DNA from 3 places in the Burkholderia plantarii genome. Region 2 is predicted to be linked to each of the others. Evidence: riboswitches for the same ligand, from Rfam matches in the RefSeq annotation. Region 2 holds a riboswitch; each other region holds the start of a gene.
The links. Region 2 has a riboswitch for thiamine pyrophosphate ahead of bpln_RS01585 (FAD-dependent oxidoreductase). Riboswitches for the same ligand answer to the same signal wherever they lie in the genome.
Positions count from the first base shown of each region.

Region 1: another riboswitch for thiamine pyrophosphate. It lies ahead of bpln_RS29655 (DMT family transporter); the one in region 2 lies ahead of bpln_RS01585 (FAD-dependent oxidoreductase).
Region 3: another riboswitch for thiamine pyrophosphate. It lies ahead of thiC (phosphomethylpyrimidine synthase ThiC); the one in region 2 lies ahead of bpln_RS01585 (FAD-dependent oxidoreductase).

Region 1 is NZ_CP007213.1:3,051,900-3,056,483, reverse strand. Features, by position in the region: gene bpln_RS29665 (TerC family protein) at 148-906, opposite strand; gene bpln_RS29660 (LysR family transcriptional regulator) at 1,065-1,943, shown strand; TPP riboswitch at 2,094-2,200, shown strand; gene bpln_RS29655 (DMT family transporter) at 2,280-3,116, shown strand; gene bpln_RS29650 (TauD/TfdA family dioxygenase) at 3,147-4,313, opposite strand; gene bpln_RS29645 (methyltransferase domain-containing protein) at 4,351-4,584, opposite strand, start outside.
Region 2 is NZ_CP007212.1:366,990-371,573, forward strand. Features, by position in the region: gene bpln_RS01580 (ABC transporter ATP-binding protein/permease) at 1-1,357, opposite strand, end outside; TPP riboswitch at 1,719-1,854, shown strand; gene bpln_RS01585 (FAD-dependent oxidoreductase) at 2,143-3,321, shown strand; gene thiS (sulfur carrier protein ThiS) at 3,351-3,548, shown strand; gene bpln_RS01595 (thiazole synthase) at 3,586-4,401, shown strand; gene thiE (thiamine phosphate synthase) at 4,398-4,584, shown strand, end outside.
Region 3 is NZ_CP007212.1:1,210,782-1,215,365, reverse strand. Features, by position in the region: gene bpln_RS05315 (MFS transporter) at 1-867, shown strand, start outside; gene bpln_RS05310 (EamA family transporter) at 991-1,938, opposite strand; TPP riboswitch at 2,450-2,566, shown strand; gene thiC (phosphomethylpyrimidine synthase ThiC) at 2,641-4,572, shown strand.

The sequences.
Region 1 (4,584 bases), on a different replicon from region 2:
CGCCGCGTCACGTCACGTCACGTCGGCTTCTTCGTCATCGGAAACCGTGGGGTCCGCTGCACGCCGTCGTAGCCGCGATCGTCCCGCGCCCGGCGGCGGCCCGGCCGGCACGGCGCCGAGCCCAACCACCGCACCGTCACGCGTCGCTCAATGCCCGCCGCCGCCCGGCGAGCGCTTCGCCTTCGCGCGCCGCGACAGCATGTTCATGCCCTCGACGAACGCCGAGAAGGCCATCGCCGCGTAGATGTAGCCCTTCGGCACGTGGCTGCCGAAGCCCTCGGCGATCAGCGTCATGCCGATCACGACGAGGAAGCTCAGCGCGAGCATCACGATCGTCGGGTTGCGGTCGATGAAGCGCGACAGCGGGCCGGCCGCGAACATCATCACGGTGACGGCGGCGATCACCGCCACGAACATGATCGCGACGTGCTCGGTCATGCCGATCGCGGTCACGATGCTGTCGATCGAGAACACCAGGTCGAGCACCAGGATCTGCCCGATCGCCGCGAGCGGCGTGAGCAGGGCGGCGCCCGCGCCGCCGGCGCCGGGCTCGCCGCCGCCCGGCGCGACGTGGTGATGGATCTCGCGGGTCGCCTTCCAGACCAGGAACAGGCCGCCCGCGAGCAGGATCATGTCGCGCCACGAGAACGCGTGATCGAACAGCGTGAAGGCCGGCTGCGTGAGGCGCGCGATCCAGGCCACGGTGCCGAGCAGCGCGAGCCGCATCACCAGCGCGAGCCCGATGCCGATGCGCTGGGTGCGCGCGCGCTGCGCCTCGGGCAGCTTGTTGCTGAGGATCGAGATGAAGATCAGGTTGTCGATGCCGAGCACGATTTCCATCGTGACCAGCGTGACGAGGGCGGCCCAGACGGCCGGATCGGCGGCGAGTGTCAGCAGGTGGTCCATGGCGGGCGGGTTCCGGAATCCAGTGGAAGATGATCGGGCTTGTTATGATCGGCGATCTTCAACTTCGGAAAAACCAGCTTCAAGCTGAATGATGCTTCGGTTTTTCCGAATATTTCATTTCGTCCTTCATGCCGTCTCGCGTCGATGCCGGGTCCATCATGCTGAATTTCCGTCATTTGTACTACTACTGGGTGGTCGTGCAGGAGGGCGGCTTCGCGCGCGCGGCCGGGCGGCTCGGGATGGCCGTGCAGACCATCAGCGCGCAGGTGCGCGAGCTCGAGCGGTCGCTCGGCCACGCGCTGCTGAAGCCGGCCGGACGCGGCGTGACGATGACCGAGGCGGGCCAGGCCGCGTTCGCGCGCGCCGACGAGATGTTCCGGATCGGCGCGCGGATCGCCGACGACGTGCGCGCGGCGGCCGGCGGCGAGCTGGCGCGGTTCGCGATCGGCCTGACCGACGGCGTGTCGAAGCTGGCCGCGCACGCGGTGCTCGCGCCGGCGCTCGACACGCCGTCGCTGCGGCTGCTCTGCCATGAGGGCGAACTCGACGCGCTGCTCGCGGAGCTGGCGCTGCACCGGCTCGACCTCGTGCTGGCGAGCCAGCCGGCGCCGCCGCATCCGACGCTGCGGCTGACGAGCGAGCGGCTGGCGGCCTCGGCGGTGGACTGGTACGGGCCGGCCTCGATCGTCAGCGCGGCGGCGCGCGAGCGCTTTCCCGGCAATCTCGCGACGCTGCCGGTGCTGCTGCCCACCGCGCAGTCGCCGCTGCGCGCGCAGCTCGAGCGCGGCTTCGAGGCGCTCGGCGTGCGGCCGAGGATCGTCGGCGAATTCGAGGACAGCGCGCTGATGGCCGTGTTCGGCGCGCGCGGGCTCGGCGTGTTCCCGCTGGCCGAGGCGGGCGCCGGCGACGCGGCGCTGCTGCGTGGCCTGCGCCGGCTCGGGCGCGCGCCGGGCGTGGTCGACGAGATCTACGCGATCCGCTCGCGGCGCGGCGAGCATCATCCGCTGGCCGAAAAGCTCCGCCGCGCGTCGGCATGAACGGTTGAATGCACGGTTTCCCGGCACGTTTCGCTGCACGGTTTCCGGCTTTGTTTCGCGACTCGCGACCTCCTCGTTTCGAGGGCCTGGCGAGCCGTCCGAACCTGCGCTCGCGTGCTTGCCGGCCCGCAGTTTCGTCCCCATAATGAGGCGGCCATCAGGGGGAGCCGGCGCGCCGGCTGAGAGGTTCTGCTCGCGGAACGACCCCGAAACCTGATCCGGATAATGCCGGCGTAGGAATGAGGTCACCCACGTGTCGATTCCCTTCATCGCGGCCGCGTTTGCGCCGGCCGCCTCGCCAGTGCCGTTCCGCCCGCGCGTTCGCCGTTCGCGCCGATGACGCCGCCCGTCATCGCGCTGGTGCTGTTCGCCGCGATCCTGCATGCGACCTGGAACGCCGTGCTGCGCAGCGGCGTCGATCGCCTCTGGACCCTCACCGTCATGAGCTTCGCGACCACCGCGGCGGCGCTCGCCTGCGCGCCGTGGCTGCCCCTGCCGGCGCGCGCGAGCTGGCCCTGCCTCGGGCTCTCGGCGCTGCTGCAGGTGGGCTACAGCGTGTTCCTGGCGCATGCGTACCAGGGCGCCGAACTCGGGCAGGTGTATCCGGTGGTGCGGGGCACGGTGCCGCTGCTGGTCGCGCTCGGCGGCTATTGGTGGGCCGGTCAGCGGCTCGACGCGGGGTCGCTGGCCGGCGTGCTGCTGATCTCCGGCGGCATCGCGAGCCTGGTGCTGGGGCGCCGCCGGATCGCCCGGCGGCCGCTGCTGGCCGCGCTCACCACCAGCCTGTTCATCGCCGGCTACGTCACCACCGACGGCGTGGGCGCGAGGCTGGCCGGCGACCCGCGCGCCTACGCGGTCTGGATCTTCGTGGTCTACGGCGTGCTGATGCCGGCCGCGTTCGCGCTGCACGGGCGCCGGCTCGGCACGGGCCACGCGTGGCGCGAGACCGCGAAGGCGGCGGCGGGCGGCGTGATCTCGATGATCGGCTACACGGCCACGGTCGCGGCGCTCTCGCTCGGGCCGATCGGGCCGGTATCGGCGCTGCGCGAGACCAGCATCGTGTTTTCGCTGATCATCGGCTGGGCCTGCCTGGGCGAGCGCCCGACCGGGCAGCGGATCGCGGCCGCCGCGGCGGTCGTGGTCGGCGCCGGGTGCCTCACGTATCACGCTTGAGGCATGCCCGGCAGGCCCGGCGCCGTGCGTTCACGCGTGGGCCACGGCGCGCCGGCCGACCGCGCGCGAGGCCAGGAAGCGTGCGCGCGCCTGCAGTTCGCCTTCGCGAAAATACCCGCCGCGCAGCGTGCGCGTGAAGCCCGACGCACCGAAATCGCCGCGTCCGTGGAAGATCCGGCGATTGTCCCAGACCACCATGTCGCCCTGCGACCACGCATGCAGATACGAGCGTCCGGTGGCCACGAGCCGCGACTTGAGCGACTGGTAGGCCCGGAACAGCGGCAGCATGTCGTCGAAGCCGATGCCCTCGAAGAACATCTTCGTCGGGTTGTTGATCAGGCGTTCGATCGAGCCGTCCGGCGCGAGCCGCACGATCGGCGTGCGATGCTCGTAGCGCTTGCGCGCCTGCGGATACTCGGCGCGATAGAGCACCGGCGTGCGGGCCAGCAGCGCGAACGCCTCGGGCTCGGCGTCGCGCAGCTCGCAGGCCACCGTGAAGCCGTCCACGAAACGCGTGCTGCCGATGCCGTCGCGCGCGCATTGCGAACTGACGTCGAGGCCGTAGAGGAACTGGTAGTCGGGCGGCGGCGAGCAGTACGGGATGTCGGTGTGCAGCGGCAGCGCCCTGGTGCTGAACGACACGCTGTCGGTTTCCTCGTCGGCCTTCACCTCCAGATCGAAGAACTCCCCGAAATACGAGCGATCGAGAAACCCCGCCAGCTGCCGATACACCGCGCCGAACTCCACGGTGCGCGACGGCTCGGCCTTCAGCACCACCAGCCCGTATTCGAACAGGTGCCGCAGCGCCTGATGCAGCAGCGCGTCGTCGCGGAGCGTCGCGGCGAGATCGAAGCGCAGCGCCGGCGGGGCGCCGTCGGGCCAGTGGCGCCAGGCGGGGCGCGCCTCGGCCGGCGCGGCGCGGCCCGGCTGGTCGTAGTCCTCGCCGCGCAGCCAGTCGAAGCCGTAGTGGCTCGGATGGCCGTCCGGCCAGACGATGCGCAGGCCCGCGTCGTCGGCGCTGACGGCGGCCGGCCGGAGGTCGGCCGGCACCGCGCCGGGATCGAAGTGCCGCTGGCGGCAATGGCGGTTGAAGCAGCCGTCGCATTGGCAGGCCTGGCGCAGCCAGACCCAGTGATAGCGGCTCGCGCGGCCGTCGGGCCAGGCGATTTCCAGATGCTCGTGATGCGAGGTCAGCATGTGACGGATCTCCGGTAGGACTACCAAGCGACGACGCTCACGCCCTGGCGGCGACGAACAGGCCCTGTGTCAGCCAGCCGGCCTTCATGAAGCGGATCTTGCGCTGCCAGCGCTCGACGATGTGCTCGGCGTCGGCGTCCCCGATCGCCGGATCGCCCGAGGCCTGCCGCGCGCGATAGCGGCGCAGGTCGGCCGTGAGCTGGGCCTCGGCGAGCGCGCTCAGGTCGCTCTGCTCGACGTGGGCGAAGCCGGCCCCGGCGATGATGCGCGC
Region 2 (4,584 bases):
CGAACATCATGCGCGCGCCCACCGGCGCGTCGATCGCGCCGTTGCCGAACGGCCAGAGGCCCGCCAGCGCGCGCATCAGCGTGCTCTTGCCGGCGCCGGACGGCCCGCGCACCAGCCAGCGCGAGCCCGGCTCGATGGTCACGTCGGCGATCGTCGAGAGCGGCGCGCCGTTGGGCAGCGCGAGGCGCAGGCCGCTGGTGGTCAGCGACGGCGCATCGACGTAGTGCAGATTGATGCCGCCATGCTCGGTGGCGGGCGACAGCGTTTCCTTCAGGTGCGAACTGCGCGTGACGCGCATGAATTCGCGCAGACGGTTGATGGTCGCGCGCCATTCCACGAGCGTGCCGTAACTGTTGATGAACCACGAGAACGAATCGCTGACGGTGCTGAACGCGTTGGTGATCTGCATCAGCACGCCGAACGAGAACGCGCCGGCGAAGTAGCGCGGCGCGGCCACCACGAGCGGGAAGATGATCGCCAGCTGGCTGTAGAAGTTCAGCACGAAGTTCAGGCGCCGCGTGTAGGCCATCAGCCGCCACCAGTTGTCGCGAATCCGCTGGAACAGGTCCTGCGCGCCCTGCTTCTCGAGGGCCATGCCGTCGTAGAACGCGATCTGCTCGGCGTTCTCGCGAATCCGGATCAGGCCGAAACGGAAATCGGCCTCGACGCGCTCCTGCTGATAGTTGATCGACACCAGCGGGTGCCCGGCCTTGTGCATCACGAACGAACCGATCAGCGCGTAGAGCGCGGCGGCCCACACCATGTAGCCGGGAATCTGGATCGTGCTGCCGCCGAGCGGGATCGACAGCGCGCCCGCCAGGCCCCAGAGGATCGTGATGAACGAGAACAGCGTGACCACGGTGGACAGCAGGTCCAGCGACAGCGCGAGCGTGGTGGTGGCCAGCGAGTTGAGGTCGTTGGTGATCCGCTGGTCCGGGTTGTCGGCGAGGCGGTCGCGCTCGATCCGGTAGAACGCGCGATCGCCGAACCATTCATCGAGCGCGCTGTTGGTGACCCACTGGCGCCAGCGGAAGCCGAGCAGCTGGCGCAGGTAACGGCTGTAGACGAACAGGATGATCGAGGCGAACGCGAGGCCGCTGAAAATCAGCAGCAGGTGCGGGAACTGCGCGGCGTTCTTCTGCTGCAGCGCGTTGTTGAAGTCCGCGTACCAGGCGTTGATCCTCACGCTGATCCAGACGTTCGCGAGGTTCATCGCGATGATCGAGAGCAGCAGGCTCCAGGCGATCTTCCATTCCGAGGACACCCAGTACGGCTTGATGAGGCTCCAGGCGGAAACGCGGATGTCGTCGGGCGAGGCGTCGTTCGCGGCGCGGGCGACGGGGGACGTTGCGGTCATGAACTTCCTGCTGGGTGAGGCGGCGCAGGGCCGCGAAGGTCGAAGCGCCGCGCGATGCCAACCGATGGACGCGGCGGCGCGCCTGAAATCGTGCCATATGGCGATGCCCGGCGGATTGTGTCGCACCTCGCTTAAACGGCACTTAACGGACTGGCACGTTCCGCGCGGGGCCGCCATGGACGGGCGCAACGCCAGCATTGTGCCAGCGTCGCGCCGGCTCGCGCAGGAGGCGGAAAGACGGGGCGCGCCGCGTGGCCGGCGCGGGCCGCTATCGGGCCGCTTCCCGATCCGGCGCGATCCCGCACAAGCCATGCTGCGCCGCGGTTTGCGACCGTTTCCGCTTCTGTGGTCTAATGGCCGCCAGACGAAACAGGGGTGCTTTGCTGCCTGTCGGCGTCCGGTGAACGATGCATCGGGATGCGCGGCGGCAAGGCTGAGAGAGTCCCTTCGCACCCGATCCGGGTAATACCGGCGCGGGAAGTTTTCGATTCCACCGGGTCGCGCCCGCCGTTGTCGTTCGGCCGCCGTCGTTCGCATTGGAACGGGGCGCATGGCGTTGGCTTCCGGGTCGGCTCCCCGCCGCCGGTTTCGTCCGTTCGATTGCGCAGTCGCGCGTTACGGAAGGAGCCCATGCCCGTTATTCACGTCCCACCGCTTAGTTTCGTACCCCGGTTCGTTCGTCCCTCGGGTTGCGCTTGTCACGCCGGTTTCGCTCCGTGTGGCCGGACCCCGGCGCCGCGCGCGTTCGTCCGCGCGGCGGCACGCCTCGCCGGGAAGGCCGCGCGATGAGCGGCACGACCGGCACCCGTCCCGACGTCGCCGTGCTGGGCGGCGGCCTCGTCGGCCGGCTGATCGCGTGGCGGCTCGCGGGCGCGGGCTTGGGCGTGACGCTGCACGAGCGCGGCGACGCGGCCGGCTCCGGCGCGGCCGCCTGGGTCGCGGCGGCGATGCTCGCGCCGCTTGCCGAGGCGGCCAGCGCCGAGCTGCTGATCACCGAACTCGGCGCCGCCTCGCTCGAACGCTGGCCGGCGTGGCTCGCCGAACTGCCCGAGCCGGTGTTTTTCCAGCGCAACGGCACGCTGGTCGTCTGGCACCACGCCGATCGCGCCGAGGCGCCGCTGTTCGAGCGCCGCGTGCGCGCCAACGCGCCGGCACCGCTCGTCGACGGCGGTTTCCTCGCGCTGGCGGGCGAGCAGGTCGACGCGGCCGAGCCGGCGCTGGCCGGACGCTTCGCGCGCGGCCTGCTGCTGCCGCGCGAAGGCCAGCTCGACAATCGCCAGACGCTCGCCGCGCTGGCCGCGGGGCTCGCCGCGCGCGGCGTCGATACGCACTGGAACACGGCCGTCGAGACGGCGCCCGAGCCGCGCGCGCGGCTCACCATCGACTGCCGCGGGCTCGGCGCGAAAGCGGTGCTGCCGGCGCTGCGCGGCATCCGCGGCGAGGTCGCGCGGATCCATGCGCCCGGCATCGGGCTCGCGCGGCCGGTGCGGCTGCTGCATCCGCGTTACCCGCTCTACATCGCGCCGAAGCAGGACGATCTCTACGTGATCGGCGCGACCGAGGTGGAAGGCGAGGATCGCTCGCCCGTCAGCGTGCGCTCGGCGCTCGAGCTGCTGAGCGCGGCGTTCTCCGTGCATCCGGCGTTCGGCGAGGCGCGCATCCTCGAACTCGGCTCCCAGTGTCGGCCGACGCTGCCCGACCATCGGCCCGCGATCGTCTGGAACGGCGGCGCGACGCTGGCGGTCAACGGGCTGTACCGGCACGGCTTCATGATCGCGCCGGAAGTCGCGCAGGCCGCCGTCGAATTCGTTCACGCGTGGTTCGGCGGCGAGTTCGGCACCAATGGCACCGGCAGCGACGAGGCGGGCGGGTCGGGCGAGGGCCGCGACGCGCTCGCCGCATGGCGCCGCGCGGTGCGCTGGCCGGCGCTGTTCCAGTACCAACCCGACCCCGTGCGCGCATGAGCGCGCGGCACCGATCCTCTACCGACATCATGGACATCCAGATCAACCAGCAGACGCTGACGCTTCCCGACGGCGCGACCGTCGCCGACGCGCTCGCCGCCTACCAGGCCCGGCCGCCGTTCGCGGTCGCCGTCAACGGCGCGTTCGTCGCGCGCACGCGGCACGCGCAGCACGCGCTCGCGGCCGGCGACCGGCTCGACGTCGTGCATCCCGTCGCGGGCGGCTGACCGCCGCTGCCCGGCAGACCTTTCACAGGACTTCCCCATGACGCTTCGTTCCTCCACCGATTCGCTGACGCTGTACGGCACCGCGCTGCAGAGCCGCGTGCTGCTCGGCACGTCCCGCTATCCGTCGCTGCAGTCGCTGTCCGATTCGATCGCCGCGTCGCGGCCCGGCATGGTCACCGTCGCGCTGCGCCGGCAGATGAACGCCGGCACCGCCGAGGCCGGCTTCTTCGACCTGCTGCGGCGCCACGAGGTGCCGCTGCTGCCGAACACGGCCGGCTGCCAGACCGTCGCCGAGGCGGTCAGCACCGCCCAGATGGCGCGCGAGGTATTCGAGACGGACTGGATCAAGCTCGAACTGATCGGCGACGACTACACGCTGCAGCCCGACCCGGTCGGCCTGATCGAGGCGGCCACGCTGCTCGTCAAGGACGGCTTCAAGGTGCTGCCGTACTGCACCGAGGATCTCGTGATCGGTCGGCGGCTGCTCGACGCGGGCTGCGAGGCGCTGATGCCGTGGGGCGCGCCGATCGGCACCGGCAAGGGCGTGATGAACCCCTACGCGCTGCGCGTGCTGCGCGAGCGGCTGCCGGACGTGCCGCTGATCGTCGACGCCGGGCTCGGCGTGCCGTCGCACGCGTGCCAGGTGATGGAGTGGGGCTTCGACGGCGTGCTGCTAAACACGGCCGTGTCGCAGGCCACCCATCCCGAGACGATGGCGCGCGCGTTCGCGCAGGCCGTCGAGGCGGGCCGCGACGCGTGGCTGGCCGGGCCGATGGACCCGCGCGAGACCGCGCACGCGAGCACGCCGGTGGTCGGCATGCCGTTCTGGCACCAGGACGGAGGTGCGCAATGACCACGCGCTTCGGTGATTTGTTCTGGCCCCCAGTGGACGAGCTGGCGGGCGCCGCCGAGCGGATCCGCGCGCGGCTCGGCGAGTGGCCCGCGCGCCGCGCGCCGATGCGAATCTGTGTTGCGGTACCCGAACGTGCGCAGCCGGGCGACCTGCTGGTGGTGACGGCCGGCGACGCCGAGGCCG
Region 3 (4,584 bases), 840 kb from region 2:
GCCGCGAGCCTCGCGATCGGCGTGCTCTCCACCATCGCGCAGCAGGCCGTGCCGTTCGCGGCCGAGATCGCGCCGGCCGCCGAGCGCGGGCAAGCGGTGGGCACCGTGATGAGCGGGCTGCTGCTGGGGATCCTGCTGGCGCGCACGGCGGCCGGCTTCATCGCCGAATACTTCGGCTGGCGCGCCGTGTTCTGCGCCTCGGTGGCCTCGCTGGTCGCGATCGCGGCGGCCGTGCTGCTGCGGCTGCCGCGCAGCACGCCCACCTCGACGCTGAGCTACCCGCAGTTGATCGGCTCGCTCTGGCATCTGGCGGTGGAGCTGCGCGGGCTGCGCCACGCGTCGGCCACGGGCGCCGCGCTGTTCGCCGCGTTCAGCGCGTTCTGGCCGGCGCTCACGCTGCTCTTGGCCGGCACGCCGTTCCACTTCGGGCCGCAGGTGGCGGGGTTGTTCGGCATCGTCGGCGCCGCGGGCGCGCTCGCGGCGCCCTATGCGGGCAAGTCGGCCGACCGGCGCGGGCCGCGCGCCGTGATCTCGCTGTCGATCGGGCTGGTGGCGCTGTCGTTCGTGATCTTCGCGGTGTCGGCCACGCACCTGATCGGGCTGGCGCTCGGCGTGATCGTGCTCGACGTGGGCGTGCAGGCCGCGCAGATCTCGAACCAGTCGCGCATCTATGCGCTGAAGCCCGAGGCGCGCAGCCGCGTCAACACGGTCTACATGGTCTGTTATTTCATCGGCGGGGCAATCGGTTCGTCGGCCGGCGTGGCGGCCTGGCACGCGGCGGGCTGGACGGGCGTCAGCGCGGTCGGGCTGCTGTTCGCGGCGCTCGCGGGATGGATCCACCATCGCAGCGGAAGGCATCGCGACTGACCGCGCGGTGCCTCGACGGCACCCGGCCGCGCGCCGTACCCAACGACCGTTGATTCCGGCAGCCGCCGCCCCATCCCGGCCGCCGCGTGCCCCGATCGAGGCGCGGGCGACCGGCGGCGCGCGTCAGCGCGTGGCCTTGCGGGCCGGGTCGCAGATGAACGAGAGCCCGACGCTGCCGAGGATCGCGAGCGTCGCGACCACGGTGGCGGTCGTGACCGGCTCGCCGAGCAGCAGCGCCCCGAGCGCGACCGCGACGATCGGGTTCACGTACATGCAGCTGCTCGCGAGCACCGGGCTGGTGTTGCGGATCAGGTAGCCGTAGGCGACGTAGGCGATCATCGTGCCGAAGATCATCAGGTAGAAGAACGCCACCATCGGCAGGAACGCCGGATGGACGCTGCGCTCGCCGAGGCACAGCGCCGCCACGGTCGAGGCCATGCCGCCGAGGCCGATCTGCAGCGCGGTGGACAGGAACAGGTCCGAGGGCAGCTTCAGGCGGCTCGACAGATGCACGCCTCCGGCCCAGAACAGCCCGCCGCACAGCACCGTGATGCTGCCGAGCGTCGAGCCGGGCGTGGACGGCCCGCCCGAGTTGAGGATCACGATGCCGACCATGCCGAGCCCGACCGCGGTCCACTCGCCCTTCGATACCTGGCGCCCCGCGATCGCGGCGATCACGGTGGCGAACAGCGGCACGGTGGCGACCATCACGGCCGCCGAGCCGCTGCTGACGGTGCGCATGCCGAGCGCGATCAGCCCCGAGGAGGCCGCCACCAGCATGGTGCCGACGATCGCCGCGTTGCGGATCTCGCCGAACGAGGGCAGCGCCGGCTTGCGGCGCATCGCGAACACGAACAGGCCGATGCCGGCAAAGCCGTTGCGCATGCCTGACAGCAGCAGCGGCGGGAACGTCTCCAGCGCGACGTGCAGCGCGAGATAGGTCGAGCCCCAGACGAAATAGATGAACGCGAGCGCGAGCACGATGCGACCGCCGCGGCTTTGCGGCAGGCGAATCCGGTCCCGCAGGCGCAGGCGGCTCGCGGCCGCGAGCAGGCGGTCGAACGGTGTCATCGCTCAGGCCGCCCGACTGGCGCCGCGCGCGTCACCCCCGCCACGAGGCCCGGCGGCCGGCGGAACGCGATGCGATTCGGGGGGGTGCGAAACAAGCGAGGGGACGAGCGCGCGCGGCCGGCATGAAGCCGGAGCGGCAGGGAAAAACGGGCGGGACGGCATGTCGTCGAGAACGGAACCGGAGAAGTCGAACTGACCCAGCGAACGCGGGAGCGCCGCGAGCCGCGACGCATCGAAGGCATTATGCATGAACGCTCCGGCCGAAAATCGCCGTCAATCAGGAAAAGCACGGCGCTGATGCATCGGCGCGACACCACGATGCCACGCCCGCGCCTTGCTACGGCTACCCGCGCCTCGCTGCCTGCCGTGACGCGACGGCCGCTTGCCGGAATCCGACGCGCGCCCGGCACGGGTTTGGCGCGCGGCCGGCACGCACCGTCGTGATCCGGCACCGGAAGCCCGCGCATCGGCACCGGTTGAAACCACGGCCGTCCGGGTGTATCGTTCGCCCTAGCTAACGCGGGGGTCCTGCGTGGCGCCATTCGAAACACGGCGCTTCGCGGGTGAGAAATACCCTTTGAACCTGATCTGGATAATGCCAGCGCAGGGAAGCGTACAGGCCTCGACCATTTGCCTCATCCTCCGGCCGGCCTGCCGCCCATCTCGTCTCCTGCTTAGCGCCCCACATCAGGAGATGACTGCATGAATGCCAATCCGAAGTTCCTGTCCGCCGACGCCCGCGTCGACGCCGCCGCGATCGCCCCGCTGCCGAATTCCCGCAAGGTCTACGTGACCGGCTCGCAGCCCGACATCCGCGTGCCGATGCGCGAGATCACGCAGTCGGACACGCCGACCGGCTTCGGCGGCGAGAAGAACCCGCCGATCTACGTCTACGACACGTCCGGCCCGTACACGGACCCGGAAGCCGAGATCGACATCCGCTCGGGCCTGCCGGCGCTGCGCCAGCGCTGGATCGAGGCGCGCGGCGACACCGAAACGCTGGCCGGCCTGACGAGCGAGTACGGCCGCGAGCGCGCCGCCGACGCGGCCACCGCCGAGCTGCGCTTCCCGGGCCTGCACCGCCAGCCGCGCCGCGCGCAGGGCGGGCGCAACGTCACGCAGATGCACTACGCGCGCCAGGGCATCATCACGCCGGAGATGGAATACATCGCGATCCGCGAGAACCAGCGCCGCGCCGAATACCTCGAAAGCCTGCGCGACAGCGGCCCGAACGGCGCCAAGCTGGCCGCCATGATGGGCCGCCAGCACCGCGGCCAGGCGTTCGGCGCCGCCGCGTTCGGCGCGCAGGCGCTCACCGAGATCACGCCCGAATTCGTGCGCGAGGAAGTGGCGCGCGGCCGCGCGATCATCCCGGCCAACATCAACCACCCCGAGTCGGAGCCGATGATCATCGGCCGCAACTTCCTCGTGAAGATCAACGCGAACATCGGCAACTCGGCCGTGACCTCGTCGATCGGCGAGGAGGTCGACAAGATGACCTGGGCGATCCGCTGGGGCGGCGACACGGTGATGGATCTCTCCACCGGCAAGCACATCCACGAGACGCGCGAGTGGATCATCCGCAACAGCCCGGTGCCGATCGGCACGGTGCCGATCTACCAGGCGCTGGAAAAGGTCAACGGCAAGGCCGAGGACCTGACCTGGGAAATCTTCCGCGACACGCTGATCGAGCAGGCCGAGCAAGGCGTCGACTACTTCACGATCCACGCCGGCGTGCGCCTGCAGTACGTGCCGCTCACGGCCAACCGGATGACGGGCATCGTCTCGCGCGGCGGCTCGATCATGGCGAAGTGGTGCCTCGCGCATCACAAGGAGAGCTTCCTCTACGAGCACTTCGAGGACATCTGCGAAATCATGAAGGCCTACGACGTGAGCTTCTCGCTCGGCGACGGCCTGCGCCCCGGCTCGATCTACGACGCCAACGACGAGGCGCAGCTGGGCGAGCTGAAGACGCTCGGCGAACTCACGCAGATCGCCTGGAAGCACGACGTGCAGGTGATGATCGAAGGCCCCGGCCACGTGCCGATGCAGCTGATCAAGGAGAACATGGACCTGCAGCTCGAATGGTGCGACGAGGCGCCGTTCTACACGCTCGGGCCGCTCACCACCGACATCGCGCCCGGCTACGACCACATCACCTCGGGCATCGGCGCGGCGATGATCGGCTGGTTCGGCACGGCGATGCTCTGCTACGTCACGCCGAAGGAGCACCTCGGGCTGCCGAACAAGGACGACGTCAAGGAAGGCATCATCACCTACAAGCTCGCGGCGCACGCGGCCGACCTGGCCAAGGGCCACCCGGGCGCGCAGGTGCGCGACAACGCGCTTTCGAAGGCGCGCTTCGAGTTCCGCTGGGAAGACCAGTTCAACATCGGCCTCGATCCCGACAAGGCACGCGAATTCCACGACGAGACGCTGCCGAAGGATTCGGCCAAGGTCGCGCACTTCTGCTCGATGTGCGGCCCGCACTTCTGCTCGATGAAGATCACGCAGGACGTGCGCGACTTCGCGGCGAAGCAGGGTGTGTCGGAAACCGAGGCGTTGAAGAAGGGCATGGAGGTCAAGGCCGTCGAGTTCGTCAAGACCGGCGCCGAGATCTACCACCGCCAGTGAGCGTTCGCGCGG